Regions from separate parts of the Paenibacillus sp. FSL P4-0113 genome, predicted to be linked through region 1. Evidence: predicted binding sites of a transcription regulator. Region 1 holds the regulator's gene; the other holds the start of a gene.
The links. The regulator NrdR, encoded in region 1, represses ribonucleotide reductase genes. The targets are predictions, from matches to a motif close to AACACNATATATNGTGTT.
Positions count from the first base shown of each region.

Region 1 (8,195 bases):
AAACGGAAATGCATAAGCTGTTTCATGAGCTGGAGATGCCGTTGTCCCGCATTTTGGCGGATATGGAGAAGCAGGGCATTTTGGTGAACGTAGAAGAACTGCGTGCTTTGGGTAAAGAATTTGAAGCCCAGATCGCAACGTTGGTGAACGAGATCTACAGCATTGCCGGAGTAGAGTTCAATCTGAATTCGCCTAAGCAGTTGGGTGAGATTTTGTTTGATAAACTGGGTTTACCTGTCATTAAAAAGACGAAAACGGGGTACTCGACCGATGCGGAGGTACTGGAAAAGCTGGCCCCCTATCATGATATTGTACAAAACATTTTGCAGTACCGTACCATTGCCAAACTCCAATCGACGTATGTTGAAGGATTGCTTAAAGAAATTTCGGAGAAAACGGGTAAGGTGCATACGTATTTCCGGCAGACGGTTGCAGCAACTGGACGCTTGAGTAGTCAATTTCCGAATTTGCAAAACATTCCGATTCGTCTTGAAGAAGGTCGCAAAATCCGCAAAGTATTTGTTCCGTCCGAACCGGGCTGGTCTATTTTGGCGGCAGACTACTCACAGATTGAGCTGCGGGTGCTGGCTGATATTTCGGATGATGAACGTTTGAAGGAAGCCTTTGTCCACGATATGGACATTCACACCAAGACCGCATCCGATGTGTTCGGTGTAGCAGCGGAAGATGTGGACTCCAATATGCGGCGTTCTGCGAAGGCAGTCAACTTTGGGATTGTCTACGGGATCAGTGATTATGGTCTGTCACAAAATTTGAATATTACGCGGAAGGAAGCGGCTCGCTTTATCGACCAGTATTTTGATGTGTTCCAAGGCGTTCGCCGTTACATGGATGATATTGTGAAGGATGCGAAGCGGGACGGCTACGTAAAAACGCTGTTGGAACGCAGACGCTATTTGCCGGAGATTAACGCCAGCAATTTCAACCTGCGTTCATTCGCCGAGCGTACAGCGATGAATACGCCGATTCAAGGCACCGCAGCTGATATTATCAAGTTGGCGATGGTACAGATGGATAAAGCGCTACGTGAACGTAATCTTCGTAGCAGAATGCTGCTCCAAGTACATGATGAGCTTGTATTCGAGGTTCCGCCTGAGGAAATGGAAACGATGAAAGAGCTTGTCCCGGCTACCATGGAAGCTGCATTAAAGCTGGCTGTGCCGCTCAAAGCCGAAGTAAGCTATGGCAGCAATTGGTATGAGGCCAAATAAGATATTTCAATGAGTAGATAGTCCCAATTTGACGCTGCTTCCGTTATAATATAGGGTGAGGTGAAGACATCATGCCGGAATTACCGGAAGTAGAAACCATTAAACGAACGCTAAACGAGCTTATCGTTGATAAACATATAGATCATGTCACTGTGAATCTGCCGCGGATCATTCAACGGCCCGATGATATCCACGCTTTTGCCATGGAATTGGCTGATCACCGGATTACAGGGGTGGAGAGACGCGGAAAGTTTCTGCGGATTTTGCTGGACGGGCTGGTGCTGGTCTCCCATCTTCGAATGGAAGGGCGATATGGATTATATTCACAACATGATCCTGTGGAAAAGCATACCCATGTCATCTTTCATTTTAAAGATGGTACGGAGCTGCGTTATCAGGATGTGCGCCAGTTTGGCACGATGCACTTATTTCCAGCAGGACAGGATTTGCTGGAAAAGCCGCTGAACAAACTTGGTCTGGAACCGATGGACGAGGCCTTTACACCAGAAATGCTGCGTGCCGCTGTTGGAACTCGTTCGACTTCGATCAAGGCAGCGCTGTTAAACCAGTCATATGTGGTGGGCATCGGGAATATCTATGTAGATGAATCGTTGTTTAAGGCGGGGATTCATCCAGCACAGCCAGCCAAAAGCCTAACGGATAGCCAATTTCATGTCTTGCATGAAGCTATTGTCTCCACGCTAGGTGCGTCCATTCAGGTTGGAGGCTCGTCCATTAAATCATTCGTGAATGGACAGGGCGAAGCGGGCGACTTCCAGCATCAATTGCAAATCTATGGACGTAACGCGAAGCCTTGCATCAACTGTGGTACATTGATCGAAAAATCTGTCGTAGCCGGACGGGGCACACATCATTGTCCGGTCTGCCAGCCTCTGCGCTAAACAAGCACAGTCACCCCAAGCCCATCCCTCTCATATATTGTTCCAAGTACCAATACTGCGGAGGGTTTCGGTTGTTATAAGGCCCTGCCTTCGCAATGGGAGGGAATTGGAGTGGCTAATCATTGGGGAGCCCTGCTGTTACTGGCATTTGCGCTAAGTTTGGACAGTTTCGGAGTCGGTGTTACATATGGTCTGCGCAAAATGAAAATTCCACTGTTGTCGATTGCTATCATCTCCGTATGTTCAGGTTTGGTGATCGGCATATCCATGCAATTGGGCGCATTACTATCTCGTGTCCTGTCTCCTGTATATACGACCGTTTTCGGTGCTGTCATCCTGATCTGTATTGGCTGTTACTCTTTGATTCAAGCTCTGCACCGCAAAGAGGATTTGCCAGAGGATTCAGTGGAGCCCTCTCGGGGTCTGCTTCTTACAAAACAGACTGATCCAGCGAGCAGATCTGTTCTTGGGGAGAAGGAGGGTATGGAGAATGCTGATACCGAGTCTTTCCCCAGCTCAAGAAAAGATCTGTCGGCAGAAGCTTCTGTGGAGCAGCAGGAACGAACAGTATTTTCTCTGGAGTTTCGCAAATGGGGGCTTGTTATTCGGATTCTTCGAAGCCCGTCTGCTGCGGATATGGACCGTTCCGGCAGTATATCTGCTACCGAAGCGGTTTGGCTGGGTATTGCATTATCGGTCGATGCGTTCGGAGCGGGACTCGGGGCAGCTATGCTTGGTTTTCAACCACTGTCTACTGCGCTGGCTATTACGTTATTCAGTGGAACATTTTTGATTGCAGGGATGAAGGCAGGTTTCTTTCTATCAGCATTTCGATTTATGAAGGCGCTGGGTGTATTGCCGGCATTATTACTGATTATGATGGGCATATTGAAGCTGTTATGAGGTGAAAGAGCATGAATATCGGATTAACCGGAGGTATTGCTACCGGAAAAAGCACCGTGTCGGCTCTTTTGGTCGCCAAAGGTGCGCTGCTGATCGACGCAGATGCCATTGCCCGGGAAGTGATGCTTCCGGGGCATCCGGTGTTGGCGGCGGTCATACAGCATTTTGGACAAGCTATAGTGAACAGTGACGGAACTCTGCATCGCAAAAAGCTGGGAGAGATTGTATTCGGAGACCCTGCCCAGCGGCAGGCACTTAACGATATTACACATCCTGCTATTCGTGAGGAAATGCGTATGCGCATGGAAGCATTCGAACGGGAACAGCCGAACAAGCTTGTTTTGGCAGATATTCCGTTACTGTACGAGTCGGGGCTTGAGAGCTTGTACGAGGAAATTATGGTTGTGTACGTACCACGTGATATTCAGCTCCAGCGTCTGGTGCTCAGAGACGGTCTGACGGAGGAGCAAGCTGGACTTCGGCTGTCCGCACAAATGGATATTGAGCAAAAGAAAAGCTTGGCCGATATCGTTATTGATAATAGCGGAACACAGACTGAGACGAAGCGACAAATTGATCAATTTTGGCAGCGGAAGGGACTTGCATGAATATTTTGCGAAAGAAAAGAGTCCTGCTCATTTTGTTTGTCGGGTTTGTCCTGATTCTATTCCTTAATTCAAATTGGATGCCCTGGTTCTATCCAATTCAATATAAGGATGAGATTCGGCAGTATTCACAGACGTATGAAGTAGACCCATTTTTGGTGGCGTCTATTATCCGTGTAGAAACCAATTTTAAAACCAGTAAGCAGTCACATAAGGGGGCGCTAGGGCTGATGCAGATTATGCCGAATACGGCAAATTGGATTATGGACAGCGCCCAGATTCAAAAGGTTCCGCTGGACAGAGTCAAGCACGAGCCTGGCACCAATATTGAGCTGGGAACCTGGTATTTGCATAACCTATCCATAAAGTTTCAGGATAATCCTGTAGCAATCGTAGCTGCTTACAATGCAGGGCCGGGTAAAGTTCAAGAGTGGCTGGATAAGGGAGTGTGGGATGGAAAAGAAGAGTCCATCAAGCAAATCCCTTTTGGTGAAACACGACATTATGTACAGCGGGTCATTTATTACTACAGGCAATACACGAAAATTTATAATGATTTTTAAATCCAAGTTAATGACATGATGAGCTTTTCGCTTTAAAATGAAAAAAGCGTTGGACAGGCTGTTTTTACCAGCCCATCCAGACACTTTTTCTTGTTATTTTTGCATTATTACCGCGATTATTGGTATTGACCTGCCAATTGTTGTTCAGCGATCGTTACGAGGCGTTTTGTGATGTAGCCCCCGATCGAACCGTTCTCATAGGAAGTCATATTACCTTGGTATCCATCTTGAGGAATGCTGATACCCAACTCTTGAGCGATTTCAAATTTCATTTGCTCCAGAGCGCCGGAGGATCTGCTGACTACCAGATTGTTGGAGTTGCCATTGTTTCCTTGTGCCATTGTTGTTCACCTCCTCGCGATATGGTAAACATATTATGATCTGTTTTGACAAAATTATTACTAAAAGTCTTCGGGAATTTATTGGAAAAAGAAAGTGGTGAGATTATGAAATGTCCGTATTGTGCCTACAATGGCACGAAAGTGCTGGATTCGCGACCTGCGAATGATAACAAGTCCATCCGTCGCCGCCGTGAATGTGAGCAGTGTGCCAGGCGTTTTACCACCTTTGAAATGGTGGAGGAAACCCCTCTCATGGTCATCAAAAAAGACGGCAGCCGTGAAGAGTTTAGTCGTGATAAAATGCTGCGCGGTCTCATTCGAGCCTGCGAGAAGCGTCCAGTATCCGTCGAGCAACTGGATATGATCGTATCCCAGGTGGAGAACGCTATCCGCAACACAGCAGCCACAGAAGTGGATAGCCAGCAGATTGGTGAGCTGGTCATGGAACAGCTTTACCCAGTGGATGAAGTCGCCTACGTACGTTTTGCGTCCGTCTATCGTCAGTTTAAAGACATCAATATGTTTATGAAGGAACTGAAAACACTGTTATCTAAAGATACAGCCAGCGACTGATCGCTGACTGTATCTTTTCTGGGCCATGAAGGGAGAAAATTATATTTTTTTATAAAAGTATTGACACAGGGTTAAATATTTTATATGATATAGAAGTCGCTTGAAACGTTGATAAAACTTGCTTATGATGGGGCCTTAGCTCAGCTGGGAGAGCGCATCGCTGGCAGCGATGAGGTCAGGGGTTCGATCCCCCTAGGCTCCACCAAACTTTTATTATGGACTCTTAGCTCAGTTGGTAGAGCAGTTGACTCTTAATCAATTGGTCCAGGGTTCGAGTCCCTGAGAGTCCATCTTTTTAGAAAAAACGGCAGAGATGCCGTTTTTTTGTTGTTTATAGATCTATTCCCAGTCTAACCGGGAACAGTTATGGGTGGAATGAGCGCGTAACTGACTGCACAGAAAACAGATCCTAAAGGAAATAGACGTCTTTTTTAATTGCAACCCATTGTTCACGAGTGCAAGGACTAGTTATTTGCAGACATGGGCTGCCCATTGACGAACTCTCAGAACAATGTGGACTGTCTGTAGACCGCATTAAGAAAATCGTATACTCAAAAAAGATGGATTTTTTATCAGCATATTCAAAAGAAGTATGAAAAAAACATCATTGTTTAACGCTCACTGACATAATTGGCAAGGATTTCGAGATACTCGTCATTCACCAATTTTCTTGGGGCGAATACGGCTGTTAAAAAAGTTAGAGATTTTGAACGCGCGATTTTTTCATCCATCATGGAGTGGTCGGCTTCAGGTAAATGAATCACGGACAGTAGCTCTGCGGGGATTTTCTGGTGATAGACTCGCTCGGTATCCTTTACATCAACATTAATATCTTTTCCAGCCAGAACCAAGAGTACAGGAGAATGGAAGTGACTTAATTCTTCGGTGGAATCAGACAGAAAATTTTTGCGTATAAAGCTCCATCTTTCTTTGGAAATCATATCGTCAGGATCGGCTATGCTTAGATATTCTTCATAAGAAGCCTGTCTTTTCAGTAACTGTAGAATCTCTTGATCGTAGTTCAATGTCTTTTGAATTTCTTGCGGAGTAACTCCTTCTCGCTCCAGTTCTTTTCTGGTATTAAATTGTCCTTGGGAAATCCAGTTCACGGCAGGCGATACAAGGATGCTGAATGCAATATCATGCTCCTCTTTAACGATCTTCGGAATGACCCATCCTGCTTGACTGGCTCCCCATAGGCCGATTTTTTGCTTATCAATCATAGGTAAGCTTCTTGCCCAGTCTATTGCATATCGGATCTCCTGTGCGCGGTCCTCCATGCTTTGGGCGAGCCAATTGCCAGGAGCGCTGTTAATACCGGGCTTATTCAGTGACAAGGAGGCATAACCCTTGGAAGCGAACTTTTCCCACAGTGGTTTGTATCCATCATCATAGGTGTCATTAATAGGACCATCCCCATGGACAAAAATAACCAATCCAATCTTTCCCGAGTAGTTTTTAGGCAAAGTTAATGTACCTGTTAACAGCCCTTTAGGTGTCGTGATTTGTATTTTTTCTTCTGTCATCTTGTAGGAATTTTGATATAGAACAATGAGTACCGAGACAGCAGCCAGAGCTGCCGCAATACCAAAAGTAAGCTTGAGTGTTTTTTTCAATGATGCTCTCTCCTCGAATGCAGGTTCTCTTTCCAACTCATCAGATGCCATACAGGCTCCTTGAACCAAAAATGCCGTAACCCATTATATTTGGATTGTTTTACTTCAAACGCCAGTTGGTGATACAAACGGATAGCCCCTTGGTTCTTATGCGCTACGTGAAGCGTCAATGCATGAAAACCAGATTCAACCGAAAATTGCTGTGCGAAAGCTACAAGATGGCGTCCTATTCCCTGATTACGATGACTTGAACGAATCGCCAAATGATCAATGTAACACTCATTTGCAGCGGGGGTATACTCTAGCGCATGCATACCTGCCAAAAATTTAAATACATTGAAACAACCAAACTGTTTTAGGAGCGGAGTCAAAGAAATGGGGTTTGTTTCAGGAAGTGAAGAGTAGGAGGGTTTCCATTTAAGGGAAAGAACACCGATAACTTCTTCGTTTTCTTTGGCTACAAATTGTTTCATAGATGTAGAATAAGGATTTTGAACCCAAACCTGCATTAACAACTGCTGTGTAGCTTGATCCTCTAGTGTAACAAGAGATTGGAATTTTGCTTTAAACGATTCGACTAAAAGACTGCAAACAGCTTCATGGTCTTGTTTTTGGTATGCAACAATGTCAAAAGATTTTGCACTCATGTAACACCTCCAAGATTTATTCTACTTTGACTTGAATTTCATATTGTAGCTTGTTGTTGTCGAACATCGAAAGATAAGATTTTTCTACTAGAATGATCTTGCTTTGGCAGTTATATTGGTGATGAGCTACATATCGTTCCATTTGTTTGATCTCATAATCAATCTCAGGTTCTTCAATGACGGAAAGATGCTTATAAAGATAGTTGCCTTCTTCCAGAATATAGTCAGCCACATCCGCCGTTTCATAACACAGCTTCAACTGTCCAGCATCAGGCAAGTAATGCATGTCATTTTCAAATAATCGAGGTGGGGCAGGGCGGTGTTCAAATAGGTTTCCGGCAGTGAACTCTTGACCATTCTCCAATGCAAACCATAGCTTTAAATGACGGGGACCTAATCGTTTGACTTGATACTCATCGCCCTGCTGGGTCCGATTATTATATTCTTCTAACACTTTGTGAATAAACTGTTCATGCATCTTTAAGTTAGCTATTTCAGCTTGTACTTTTTGCAACGAATGCTCTAAAAGCTGGTTATAATCATCGGCAGCATAGGAAGTCATACATTCTTGAATCTGACCGACAGGGACATTTAATTTACGTAGTAATAAAATATGCGATAGCTGATAAATCTCATGAAGCCCGTACATCCGATATTGATTTTCTTCAGTATGTGATGGATAGAGGATTCCCTTTTCTTCAAAATATCGCAGTTGATGTACAGATACATTCATAAGCTGAGCAAGCTGGCTGATCGTAATGTGTTCTTTCAATGAGAGGACTCCTTACTGATATTTGAATAACTCCACTATAA
Region 1 is NZ_JBBPAZ010000001.1:5,447,245-5,455,439, forward strand. It holds gene polA (DNA polymerase I) at 1-1,232, shown strand, start outside; gene mutM (DNA-formamidopyrimidine glycosylase) at 1,304-2,134, shown strand; gene MKX46_RS23920 (MntP/YtaF family protein) at 2,246-3,037, shown strand; gene coaE (dephospho-CoA kinase) at 3,049-3,645, shown strand; gene MKX46_RS23930 (lytic transglycosylase domain-containing protein) at 3,642-4,205, shown strand; gene MKX46_RS23935 (alpha/beta-type small acid-soluble spore protein) at 4,322-4,546, opposite strand; gene nrdR (transcriptional regulator NrdR) at 4,652-5,119, shown strand; tRNA gene MKX46_RS23945 (tRNA-Ala) at 5,249-5,324, shown strand; tRNA gene MKX46_RS23950 (tRNA-Lys) at 5,337-5,409, shown strand; gene MKX46_RS23955 (alpha/beta hydrolase family protein) at 5,731-6,735, opposite strand; gene MKX46_RS23960 (GNAT family N-acetyltransferase) at 6,732-7,382, opposite strand; gene MKX46_RS23965 (helix-turn-helix domain-containing protein) at 7,399-8,154, opposite strand.

Region 2 (8,195 bases), on a different contig from region 1:
TGGCTTAATAAAGATAAGATGGAAAACAGCCTTAAGGGTTATAAGCCTTCTGAAGTACATTGCATCGAATACATTGAAAGAAATGCAGATTCCAACGTGACAAAACTTGCGGAGTCCCTTTATATGACTACCGGTGCCATAAGTAAAATAACTAAGAAGCTTATAAAAAAAGGCATTATCGAAAGCTACCAGAAGCTGGATAACAAGAAAGAAGTCTATTTTAGGCTTACTGAGGAAGGGAAAGTAATCTATAACATCCATGAGGAACTGCACAAAGAGTTTCAAGAGCGGGATAAAGCCGTATTTGAGCAGGTAACCGAAGAACAATTTAACAGTATGATTAGCTTCTTGGAAAAGTATAGTAGGCATTTGGATGCAGAAATAAAAAAACAGGGTATAGATATTAAGACGGAATAAATTTGAATAATGAAAATCAAACCATAGGCAGCCGGGCTCTATTGAGAACGGGCTGTATTTTTTTTGTTATTATTTTGTTGCCGAGGAAGCAAAATTGTGATACGATGTTTTTGCTTCCAAGGAAGTGAAATCGAAACCTTTAAGGGGAGAAATGAAGTGTTCAAATGTAGATCACACAATGAACAGAACACAGAACAAACCGTAGATAAACACGCTTTAATATTCGGCCTTATCTCTGTATTTCTTTGCGGAATAGGCTTCAGTATCATAACACCTGTCGTCCCATTCTTAGTGCAGCCTTATACAAGCAGTCCGGGAGAACAAGCTATAGTTGTTACGCTGCTGACCTCTGTTTATGCATTCTGCGTGTTTTTTGCGGCTCCCGTACTTGGAGCTTTGAGCGACAAATATGGCCGTCGTCCATTGCTCTTAGTATGCCTTTTGGGTTCCGCAATTGGGTACTTGGTTTTTGGCATAGGAGGAGCTCTATGGGTACTATTTGCTGGGCGCATCATAGAAGGGTTAACAGGCGGGAGCATAAGCACGATCTTCGCCTATTTTGCAGACATCATTCCTCCAGAAGAGAGAACCAAATACTTTGGATGGGTGAGTGCGGTTGTAGGTGTAGGCACTGTCATTGGGCCAACTCTAGGCGGATTACTTGCCAAGTTTGGTTATTCTGTACCCATGTATTTTGGAGCAATCATAACTTTATTGAACGTTGTTTATGGATTCTTTTTTATGCCTGAGAGCCTTGACAAGAAACATAGACTGAAAGAGATTACCTTTGTAAGACTGAATCCATTTACACAGCTTGCAAATCTGCTTTCCATGAAAAACTTAAATAGGTTACTTGTCTCTGCGTTCTTACTTTGGATACCCAACGGATCTTTACAGGCCGTTTTTTCACAATTTACAATGGATACTTTCAGTTGGAGGCCTGCACTAATCGGACTTATGTTTTCAATTATGGGTTTCCAAGACATCATTTCACAAGGTTTCATCATGCCCAAGCTTTTGATAAAACTTAATGATAAACAGATAGCCATTCTTGGAATGGTTTCGGAGATTATAGGTTACAGTCTTATTGCGCTATCTACTTTGTTCTCATTCTATCCTCTTTTTATCGCTGGAATGTTTATATTTGGTTTTGGTGATTCGATCTTTGGACCTTCATTCAACGGGATGCTCTCCAAGTCTGTCGATTCTAGTGAACAAGGAAGGATTCAAGGAGGTAGTCAATCTATTCAGGCTTTAGCAAGAATGATTGGGCCTATTATTGGGGGTCAAATCTATGTATCACTTGGTCATGCCGCACCCGCTTTTATGGGTATAATCCTTATAACAGCGGCAATACCAGTTTTATATAAGCGAACGCATGCTACCTACTTTCTTTAGGCAATAGGGTTTCAGAACTCAGGGACAAGTTCTGAAACCCTATTTGTTTACAGTTTTACGTAATTGTACTTATACGCCAAAATTAAAATCATCATCTGTCAGCGGCTCTACATTCATCGCCCGCACATAGCCGTTTCCTTTTTTAGAAAAGAAATCATGCTGCTTAGTATGGGTGCTGATGCCGTTGAATACAATGGGATTAACTTCTTCTTCTTCAAACAGTGGATCAAAGCCCAAGTTCATCATGGCCTTGTTGGCATTATAGCGCAAAAAGACTTTCACATCGTCTACGAGTCCAATAGGGGTGTAAATTTGCTCGGTGTATTGTTCCTCGTTGTTATGCAAGTAGCGCAGCAAGCCTACCAGCGTCTGGTAAAGATCACGTTGTTCTTCCTCGTCCAATTCTGCATAAATCTCCTGTGCCAGTACACCTACGTACACACCGTGAATACTTTCGTCCCGTAAGATCAAATCGATAATTTCTCCACTACATGTCAGCTTGCCCTGGCCCGCCAGATAAAGAGGATAGAAGAAGCCGCTATAAAACAAATAGCTTTCTAACAGCACCGACGCAGCCATCGCGAGATAGAGGTCTTTCGGTGTGTGGATATTCATATAATATTGACGAATGGTTTCTGCTTTGGTTTGGAGATGTGGATTTTCTTCCACCCAGCGGAATACACCGTCAATTTCTTCCGTGGAAGCTAGCGTTGTAAAGATGCTACTGTACGACTTGGCATGGATTTGTTCCATCATCGCCATAAAGCTTAGTACGGCTTTGCGTTGCAGTCCGTCCACATGCTCCATAATTTGCGGCATACCTACACCGCCTTGAATGGTATCCAGCAGTGTTAATCCGCCCAGCACCTTCATGTAGGCTTCTTTTTCGATATCACTGAGGGTTACCCAGGACATTTTATCGTCAGACAACGGGATTTCATCATCCGTCCAAAATTGCATGATGTTCTGGTTCCAGAACATCAGTGTAAAATCATCGTCCGAGCGATTCCAGTTTACGGCTTGTATACCTGTCATTGTTAGCATTCTCCCTTCAGCTTGCGAGATTCCCTAGAAACACACATTGAAATAGTGCAGGCGAATCATCGTATGCTTGACATACGGAAGCTGTATCCGCGAGGGTCTTGTCCAGCCCCGTAAAGGTCTGAACCACACGCTGGATACAGCTTCTAATGCAAAGCATCCATATCTATTTAAAATCTAATTTTTATACTACAGCTTGTTACCATTTATGCTTAGATGGAGCAGGTGAGGCACTCTTCCACAGACAGCTTTTTGGTGCGTGTGTAGTATAACGATTTAAGTCCTTTGTGTGCGGCGTACAGATAGCAACGTGCTAACTGACGCGTAGTCACGTCACTGTTCACATGAAGCACGGTCGAAATTCCTTGGTCCACATGCGGCTGGATTTCTGCAATCAGATCCAGCACTTTGAATTGGTCCATTTGATAAGCAGATTTATAGAAGAACACGTTATCCTTTTGCAAATAAGGCATTGGATAGTAGGTCGTCGAATTGGCATAGGTACGGGTTTCAATCTGCTCAACAATCGGCATAACACTGGATGTTGCATTTTGAATGTACGAAATGCTGGCAGTCGGCGCAATTGCCATACGATAGGCGTGGTACAGGCCATTTTTCATCACATCTGCTTTTAATTTGTCCCAGTCCGCTGTAGTCGGAACATAGATGCCCTTGAATAACTCTTGCACACGTGCAGTTGTTGGACGATAATCTGTGTTCAGGTATCGGTCAAAATATACGCCTGTCGCATAATCCGATTCCTCAAATCCATAAAAGCTTTGTCCAGCCGCTTTCGCGATTTCCATACTCTTTTCGATGGAATGATAGTTCATCGTCATGAAGAAGGTACGGACAAAGTCTTTTGCTTCATTGCTTTCATACGCAATTTTGTTCTTGGCAAAGTAGCCGTGCAGATTCATGACACCCAAACCGACGGAATGCATTTCACGGTTCGCTTTCGCGACACCTGGTGCATTAGCTACTTGGGTCATATCGCTGACCGAAGTAAGAGCAATCATACCCTCGTGAACGGATTCGCGGATTTTGCCATGCTCCATCACATTTACAATGTTCAGAGAAGCCAGATTACAGCTCACGTCCCGGCGGATAGTATCCTGTTGTCCGTAATCTGTAATTTCGGAAGTTTCCTGCAACTGGAAGATTTCCGTGCATAAGTTCGACATCTTGACTTGACCCACGTTTTTAAGAGCATGTGCCTGGTTCGCGTTACTTTTGTTCATGATATATGGATAACCAGACTCCAACTGAATCATGGCAATTTTCGTCAGCATGTCACGTGCGCTCATCGCTATTTTTTTCTTCACCCGATCGTCGGCGAGCAGCGTGTCGTACATTTCATCCAAATCCATGTCGTCCAGATGTGTTCCATAGGCTTTGAACACACTGTAAGGAGCAAATACATGCAGCGGTTCGTTATCTTGAGCCAGCTTGTAAAAGCGATTTGGCACCAGTAATCCAATCGAAAGTGTCTTGAGACGTACTCTTTCGTCAGCATTGATTTTTTTGCTATCCAGGAACTCCAGCACGTCCCATCCGAAAATGTTGTAATAGGCTGCCCCAGAGCCTTTGCGTTGCCCCATTTGATCTGCGTAGGAGAAGCCGTCTTCCATCAGCTTCAGCACAGGCATAATGCCTTTTGCTGCGCCTTCTACGCCTTTAATCGCTTCGCCGCGTGCCCGCAGCTTCGACAGGTTAACGGCAACACCGCCCCCGATTTTGGACAACTGCATGCAGGTGTTCAGCACATAGTTGATCGAGTTCAGGGAGTCGTCCATTTCGAGCAGGAAGCAGGATACCAATTCCCCACGGCGGCTTTTGCCTGCATTCAGGAACGTTGGTGTCGCTGGCTGGAGACGTTGCTCCATCATCGAGCGAGACAACAGGCGTGCCGTATCGGCGTTACCGCGTCCTAAATGCAGCGCGACAGCAGCAACCCGGTCAGGGTAATGTTCCAGATAGACTTTACGGTCGTTACTCTTCATTGCATAGTCGGTATAAAACTTGGATGCTGCCATATAGGAAGGAAATTTAAAATTATAGCTATGAGTGATATGGAAAATATCATTAATTTCGTCAGCCGTGTAGCTGTTATAGAAATTTTCGTAATAATCATTCTCAATCATATACAGCACTTGAGCGGCTGTGTCAGCAAACTTCAAACTCCGTTCCTGAACTTCCTTCATAAACTCTGCTACAGCCTCTTGGTCTTTTTCCAATTGGAAAAAGCCGTCTGTATCGCGTTTCATCAACATGTTGTTCAATTCAATATGCCGCAACTCGGCTCACCTCCTGTTTAAAACGCTCTACATCTCCGAACGTTCCAGATAATTCAAATTTACTAATCACGGGGACATTATAATGATCGGCAATCAAATCCGCACTTTTGGCAAATTTCTCACCCCAGTTACGGTTGCCGCTTGCAGCTACACCAACAAGGTTTTGAGCATTCTTTTTCAAAAAGGAAGATACCCTCTCAGGTATCTGCCCAAACCCAGTTGTATATGTAATAAGTACGTAAGGTTCTTCTATAGTCATTTGCTCCTCGATCTGAACCGCTGGAAGCTTGAGCTTGTTTATAAATCTTTTTACATTGCCGGTCTTGGAATCATATGCAATCAGCATGGTATGCAACCTCCTTAAACATTTAACGAAAAAAGAAAACGGCATTGCCTGGGATCTATTATAGATGGAATCCCTTGCTGGCTGCGCCATTTAAGATTTTTGACTCTATATTTACATGTATTTTCATACCTGTATCTTCAAGATATCGGGCATAAATACGTTTTTTACACTATATTTAGAGTACATTCTCTATTTTATATCTATATATAGTTTTGTCAATCGGTCTAGAGGGGATCAGAGGACCCAGATCGGGTAGAAGTCCAAGCGGGGTGCGGAAAAGAGCGAAAGAACTTTTTTTTCGTAAGTATGTTAAAAAAGTATTGGAGTTTTTGAGGGTGAAGATGTACGATTTGTCAATGGGCAATTGAATGGAAAATTTACATTTTACTGTAGAAAGGATGAAGTGAATGGGAAGTGATTCTATGGAAGTTCAATCGTTTAATACGATCTTTTTTATCGTATTTGGACTCATTGCTTTTGTAATGATTATGGGAATTGTCAAAACGATCGGAGCGGGCCTGTCCAATCAAGCAGCCGAACGGGTACAACGTTCATGTAAGGTTGTGGATAAACGGACGAGAGTGCGTGGGGGATCAGGCGATTTTTCAGCTTCGACCTATTATTATATCACCTTTGAGTTTGACGGGGGTGAGCGTAAGGAGCTGGAGGTGAAGGATAGGGACTTTGGTATGATTGTGATCGGGGATCGTGGGGAGCTTCATTATAAAGGTACACGTTTTCTGGAGTTTGTGAGAGTAATGGAAGCATAAAGGTGCTTAAACAAATACATAATCGGAGGGAAGATTACGATGCCGCATATCATTGGAAAACGAGTTGTATTGAGAGAATACCGTCAAGAGGATATACCAGATATCCGAAAATGGGTCAATGACCCGGAAATCACACGTGGTTTAAGCGACGTGTTTATCTATCCGCATTCACAGGTGAATAGTGAATCTTTTGTACAGATGATGATTGACGGCAACCCCGAGATCAAAGGTTTTGTCATTGCGCATAAAGACACCCTGGATTATATCGGACAACTGGACTTATTTAAAATCAACTGGGTGAATCGGCATGCCACCCTTGGAATTGTGATCGGGCGTGACGGTGATCTGGGCAAAGGTTATGGACGGGAAGCGATCCGGCTGTTACAAAAATTTGCATTTCATACGCTGAACCTACATCGACTGGAGCTGGAGGTCTATGCGTTCAATGAACGTGCACACCGTTGCTATTTGGCCAGCGGCTTCAAGGAGGAAGGGCGGCTGCGGGAAAAGCTATTCAGGGAAGGGCGATACTATGACATTATTCAGATGGGGATTTTGCGAAGTGAATATGAGGCTGCACAGCAATCGACGGAATCCTGAGAGTGCAACCTCATAAGCTATATTACTCCGTCAGCTTTCTTCAATTTTTTATGAGTGAAATCACGGGGACTACGCTCATCCTTTTTTTATTAGCTAAAGGACTTTCTTTGCAGAGTGCGAACTTCTTACTGGTTGTATTCTTTGTAAGTATTTTTCTGTTTGAGATACCTACTGGGGCTATTGCAGACAAGTATGGAAGAAAAATCTCTGTTATTTTGGGACTTTGTTGTTTTCTAGCCTATAGTGTATTGTTCGTTTCGACAGATCATATCGGGGTGCTTGTGTTTGCGCAAGTCTTTGGAGGTCTGGCTATATGTTTACAATCAGGTTCGTTGGAATCATGGGTTGTGGAAAATAGTGATAAGCCCATGGAAGTTCTTTTTACAATCTCTAACAGTATACAGTACATTTCAGGATTTATTTGTGGTCTGTTGGGGGCCTTTCTCGCAACTTTTAACTATTCACTTCCATGGGCGGTTAGCATTTTATCTATTATTGTATGCATTTTTCTATGCTTCTTTTATATGGATGAGGAGAATGTGGCTCATCGAAAGACGTCCACTACCCGCATTAAAACGATTATCGGAGAAAGTGTCCGTATCGGTTTTGAAAATAAGTCTATCTGGATTGTGTTTATGATTGACTTATTTATCAGCTTTTCAAACTCGGCTGGAAATACATTTCAACAGCCACGTCTGGTGGGCCTTTCCGAACAAGGGATTTGGATTATGGGGTTTATCAAGGCAGGGTATTCACTATGTATGACTTTGGGAAGCTACCTGGTTCGAAAGCTAGGCGCACGATACAGTGATGTACATATACTCATGTATGCTTGCGGCATGATTGGAGTATGGCTCATTTTTGCCGGTGCGTTCAACACATTTTATCCTGTACTGCTTACCTTTTTGATCTATGAAATGGGGCGCGGCATGTACCCGGTTGCCAAACAAATTTTTCTGAACAAAAGAATCTCTAATGAGTATCGTTCTACACTACTATCTCTGGATTCTGCGATTTCACAATTAGGCATGTGCATAGGTTTAATCATGACAGGGATCATCAGTCGTAATTTTACGGATTTGTCTTCCGATCAAACACCTATTCAAATATCTTGGGTAATGTGTGGGGGGATTGCGTTGATTCCTATCATCTTATTGTTTTACGTCAATCGTGTATCAGGGAAAAGTAATTCTTGGAAAGAAAAAGAAACCAAACAGAATATGTAATAATAGTTAATGTAGAAGGGCTGAACAGCATGGTCTGTCAGCCCTGTAATATTTCATTAAAAAGGCAAACCCTATTTTTCGCCGTACCACAGTTTCAGCC
Region 2 is NZ_JBBPAZ010000002.1:30,298-38,492, forward strand. It holds gene MKX46_RS24720 (MarR family transcriptional regulator) at 1-417, shown strand, start outside; gene MKX46_RS24725 (MFS transporter) at 574-1,815, shown strand; gene nrdF (class 1b ribonucleoside-diphosphate reductase subunit beta) at 1,885-2,850, opposite strand; gene nrdE (class 1b ribonucleoside-diphosphate reductase subunit alpha) at 3,069-5,153, opposite strand; gene nrdI (class Ib ribonucleoside-diphosphate reductase assembly flavoprotein NrdI) at 5,140-5,499, opposite strand; gene MKX46_RS24745 (DUF2500 domain-containing protein) at 5,922-6,269, shown strand; gene MKX46_RS24750 (GNAT family N-acetyltransferase) at 6,309-6,869, shown strand; gene MKX46_RS24755 (MFS transporter) at 6,872-8,095, shown strand; gene MKX46_RS24760 (ABC transporter substrate-binding protein) at 8,167-8,195, opposite strand, start outside.
Region 2: the regulator NrdR is predicted to act here: its motif matches at 5,665-5,682, upstream of nrdI (class Ib ribonucleoside-diphosphate reductase assembly flavoprotein NrdI).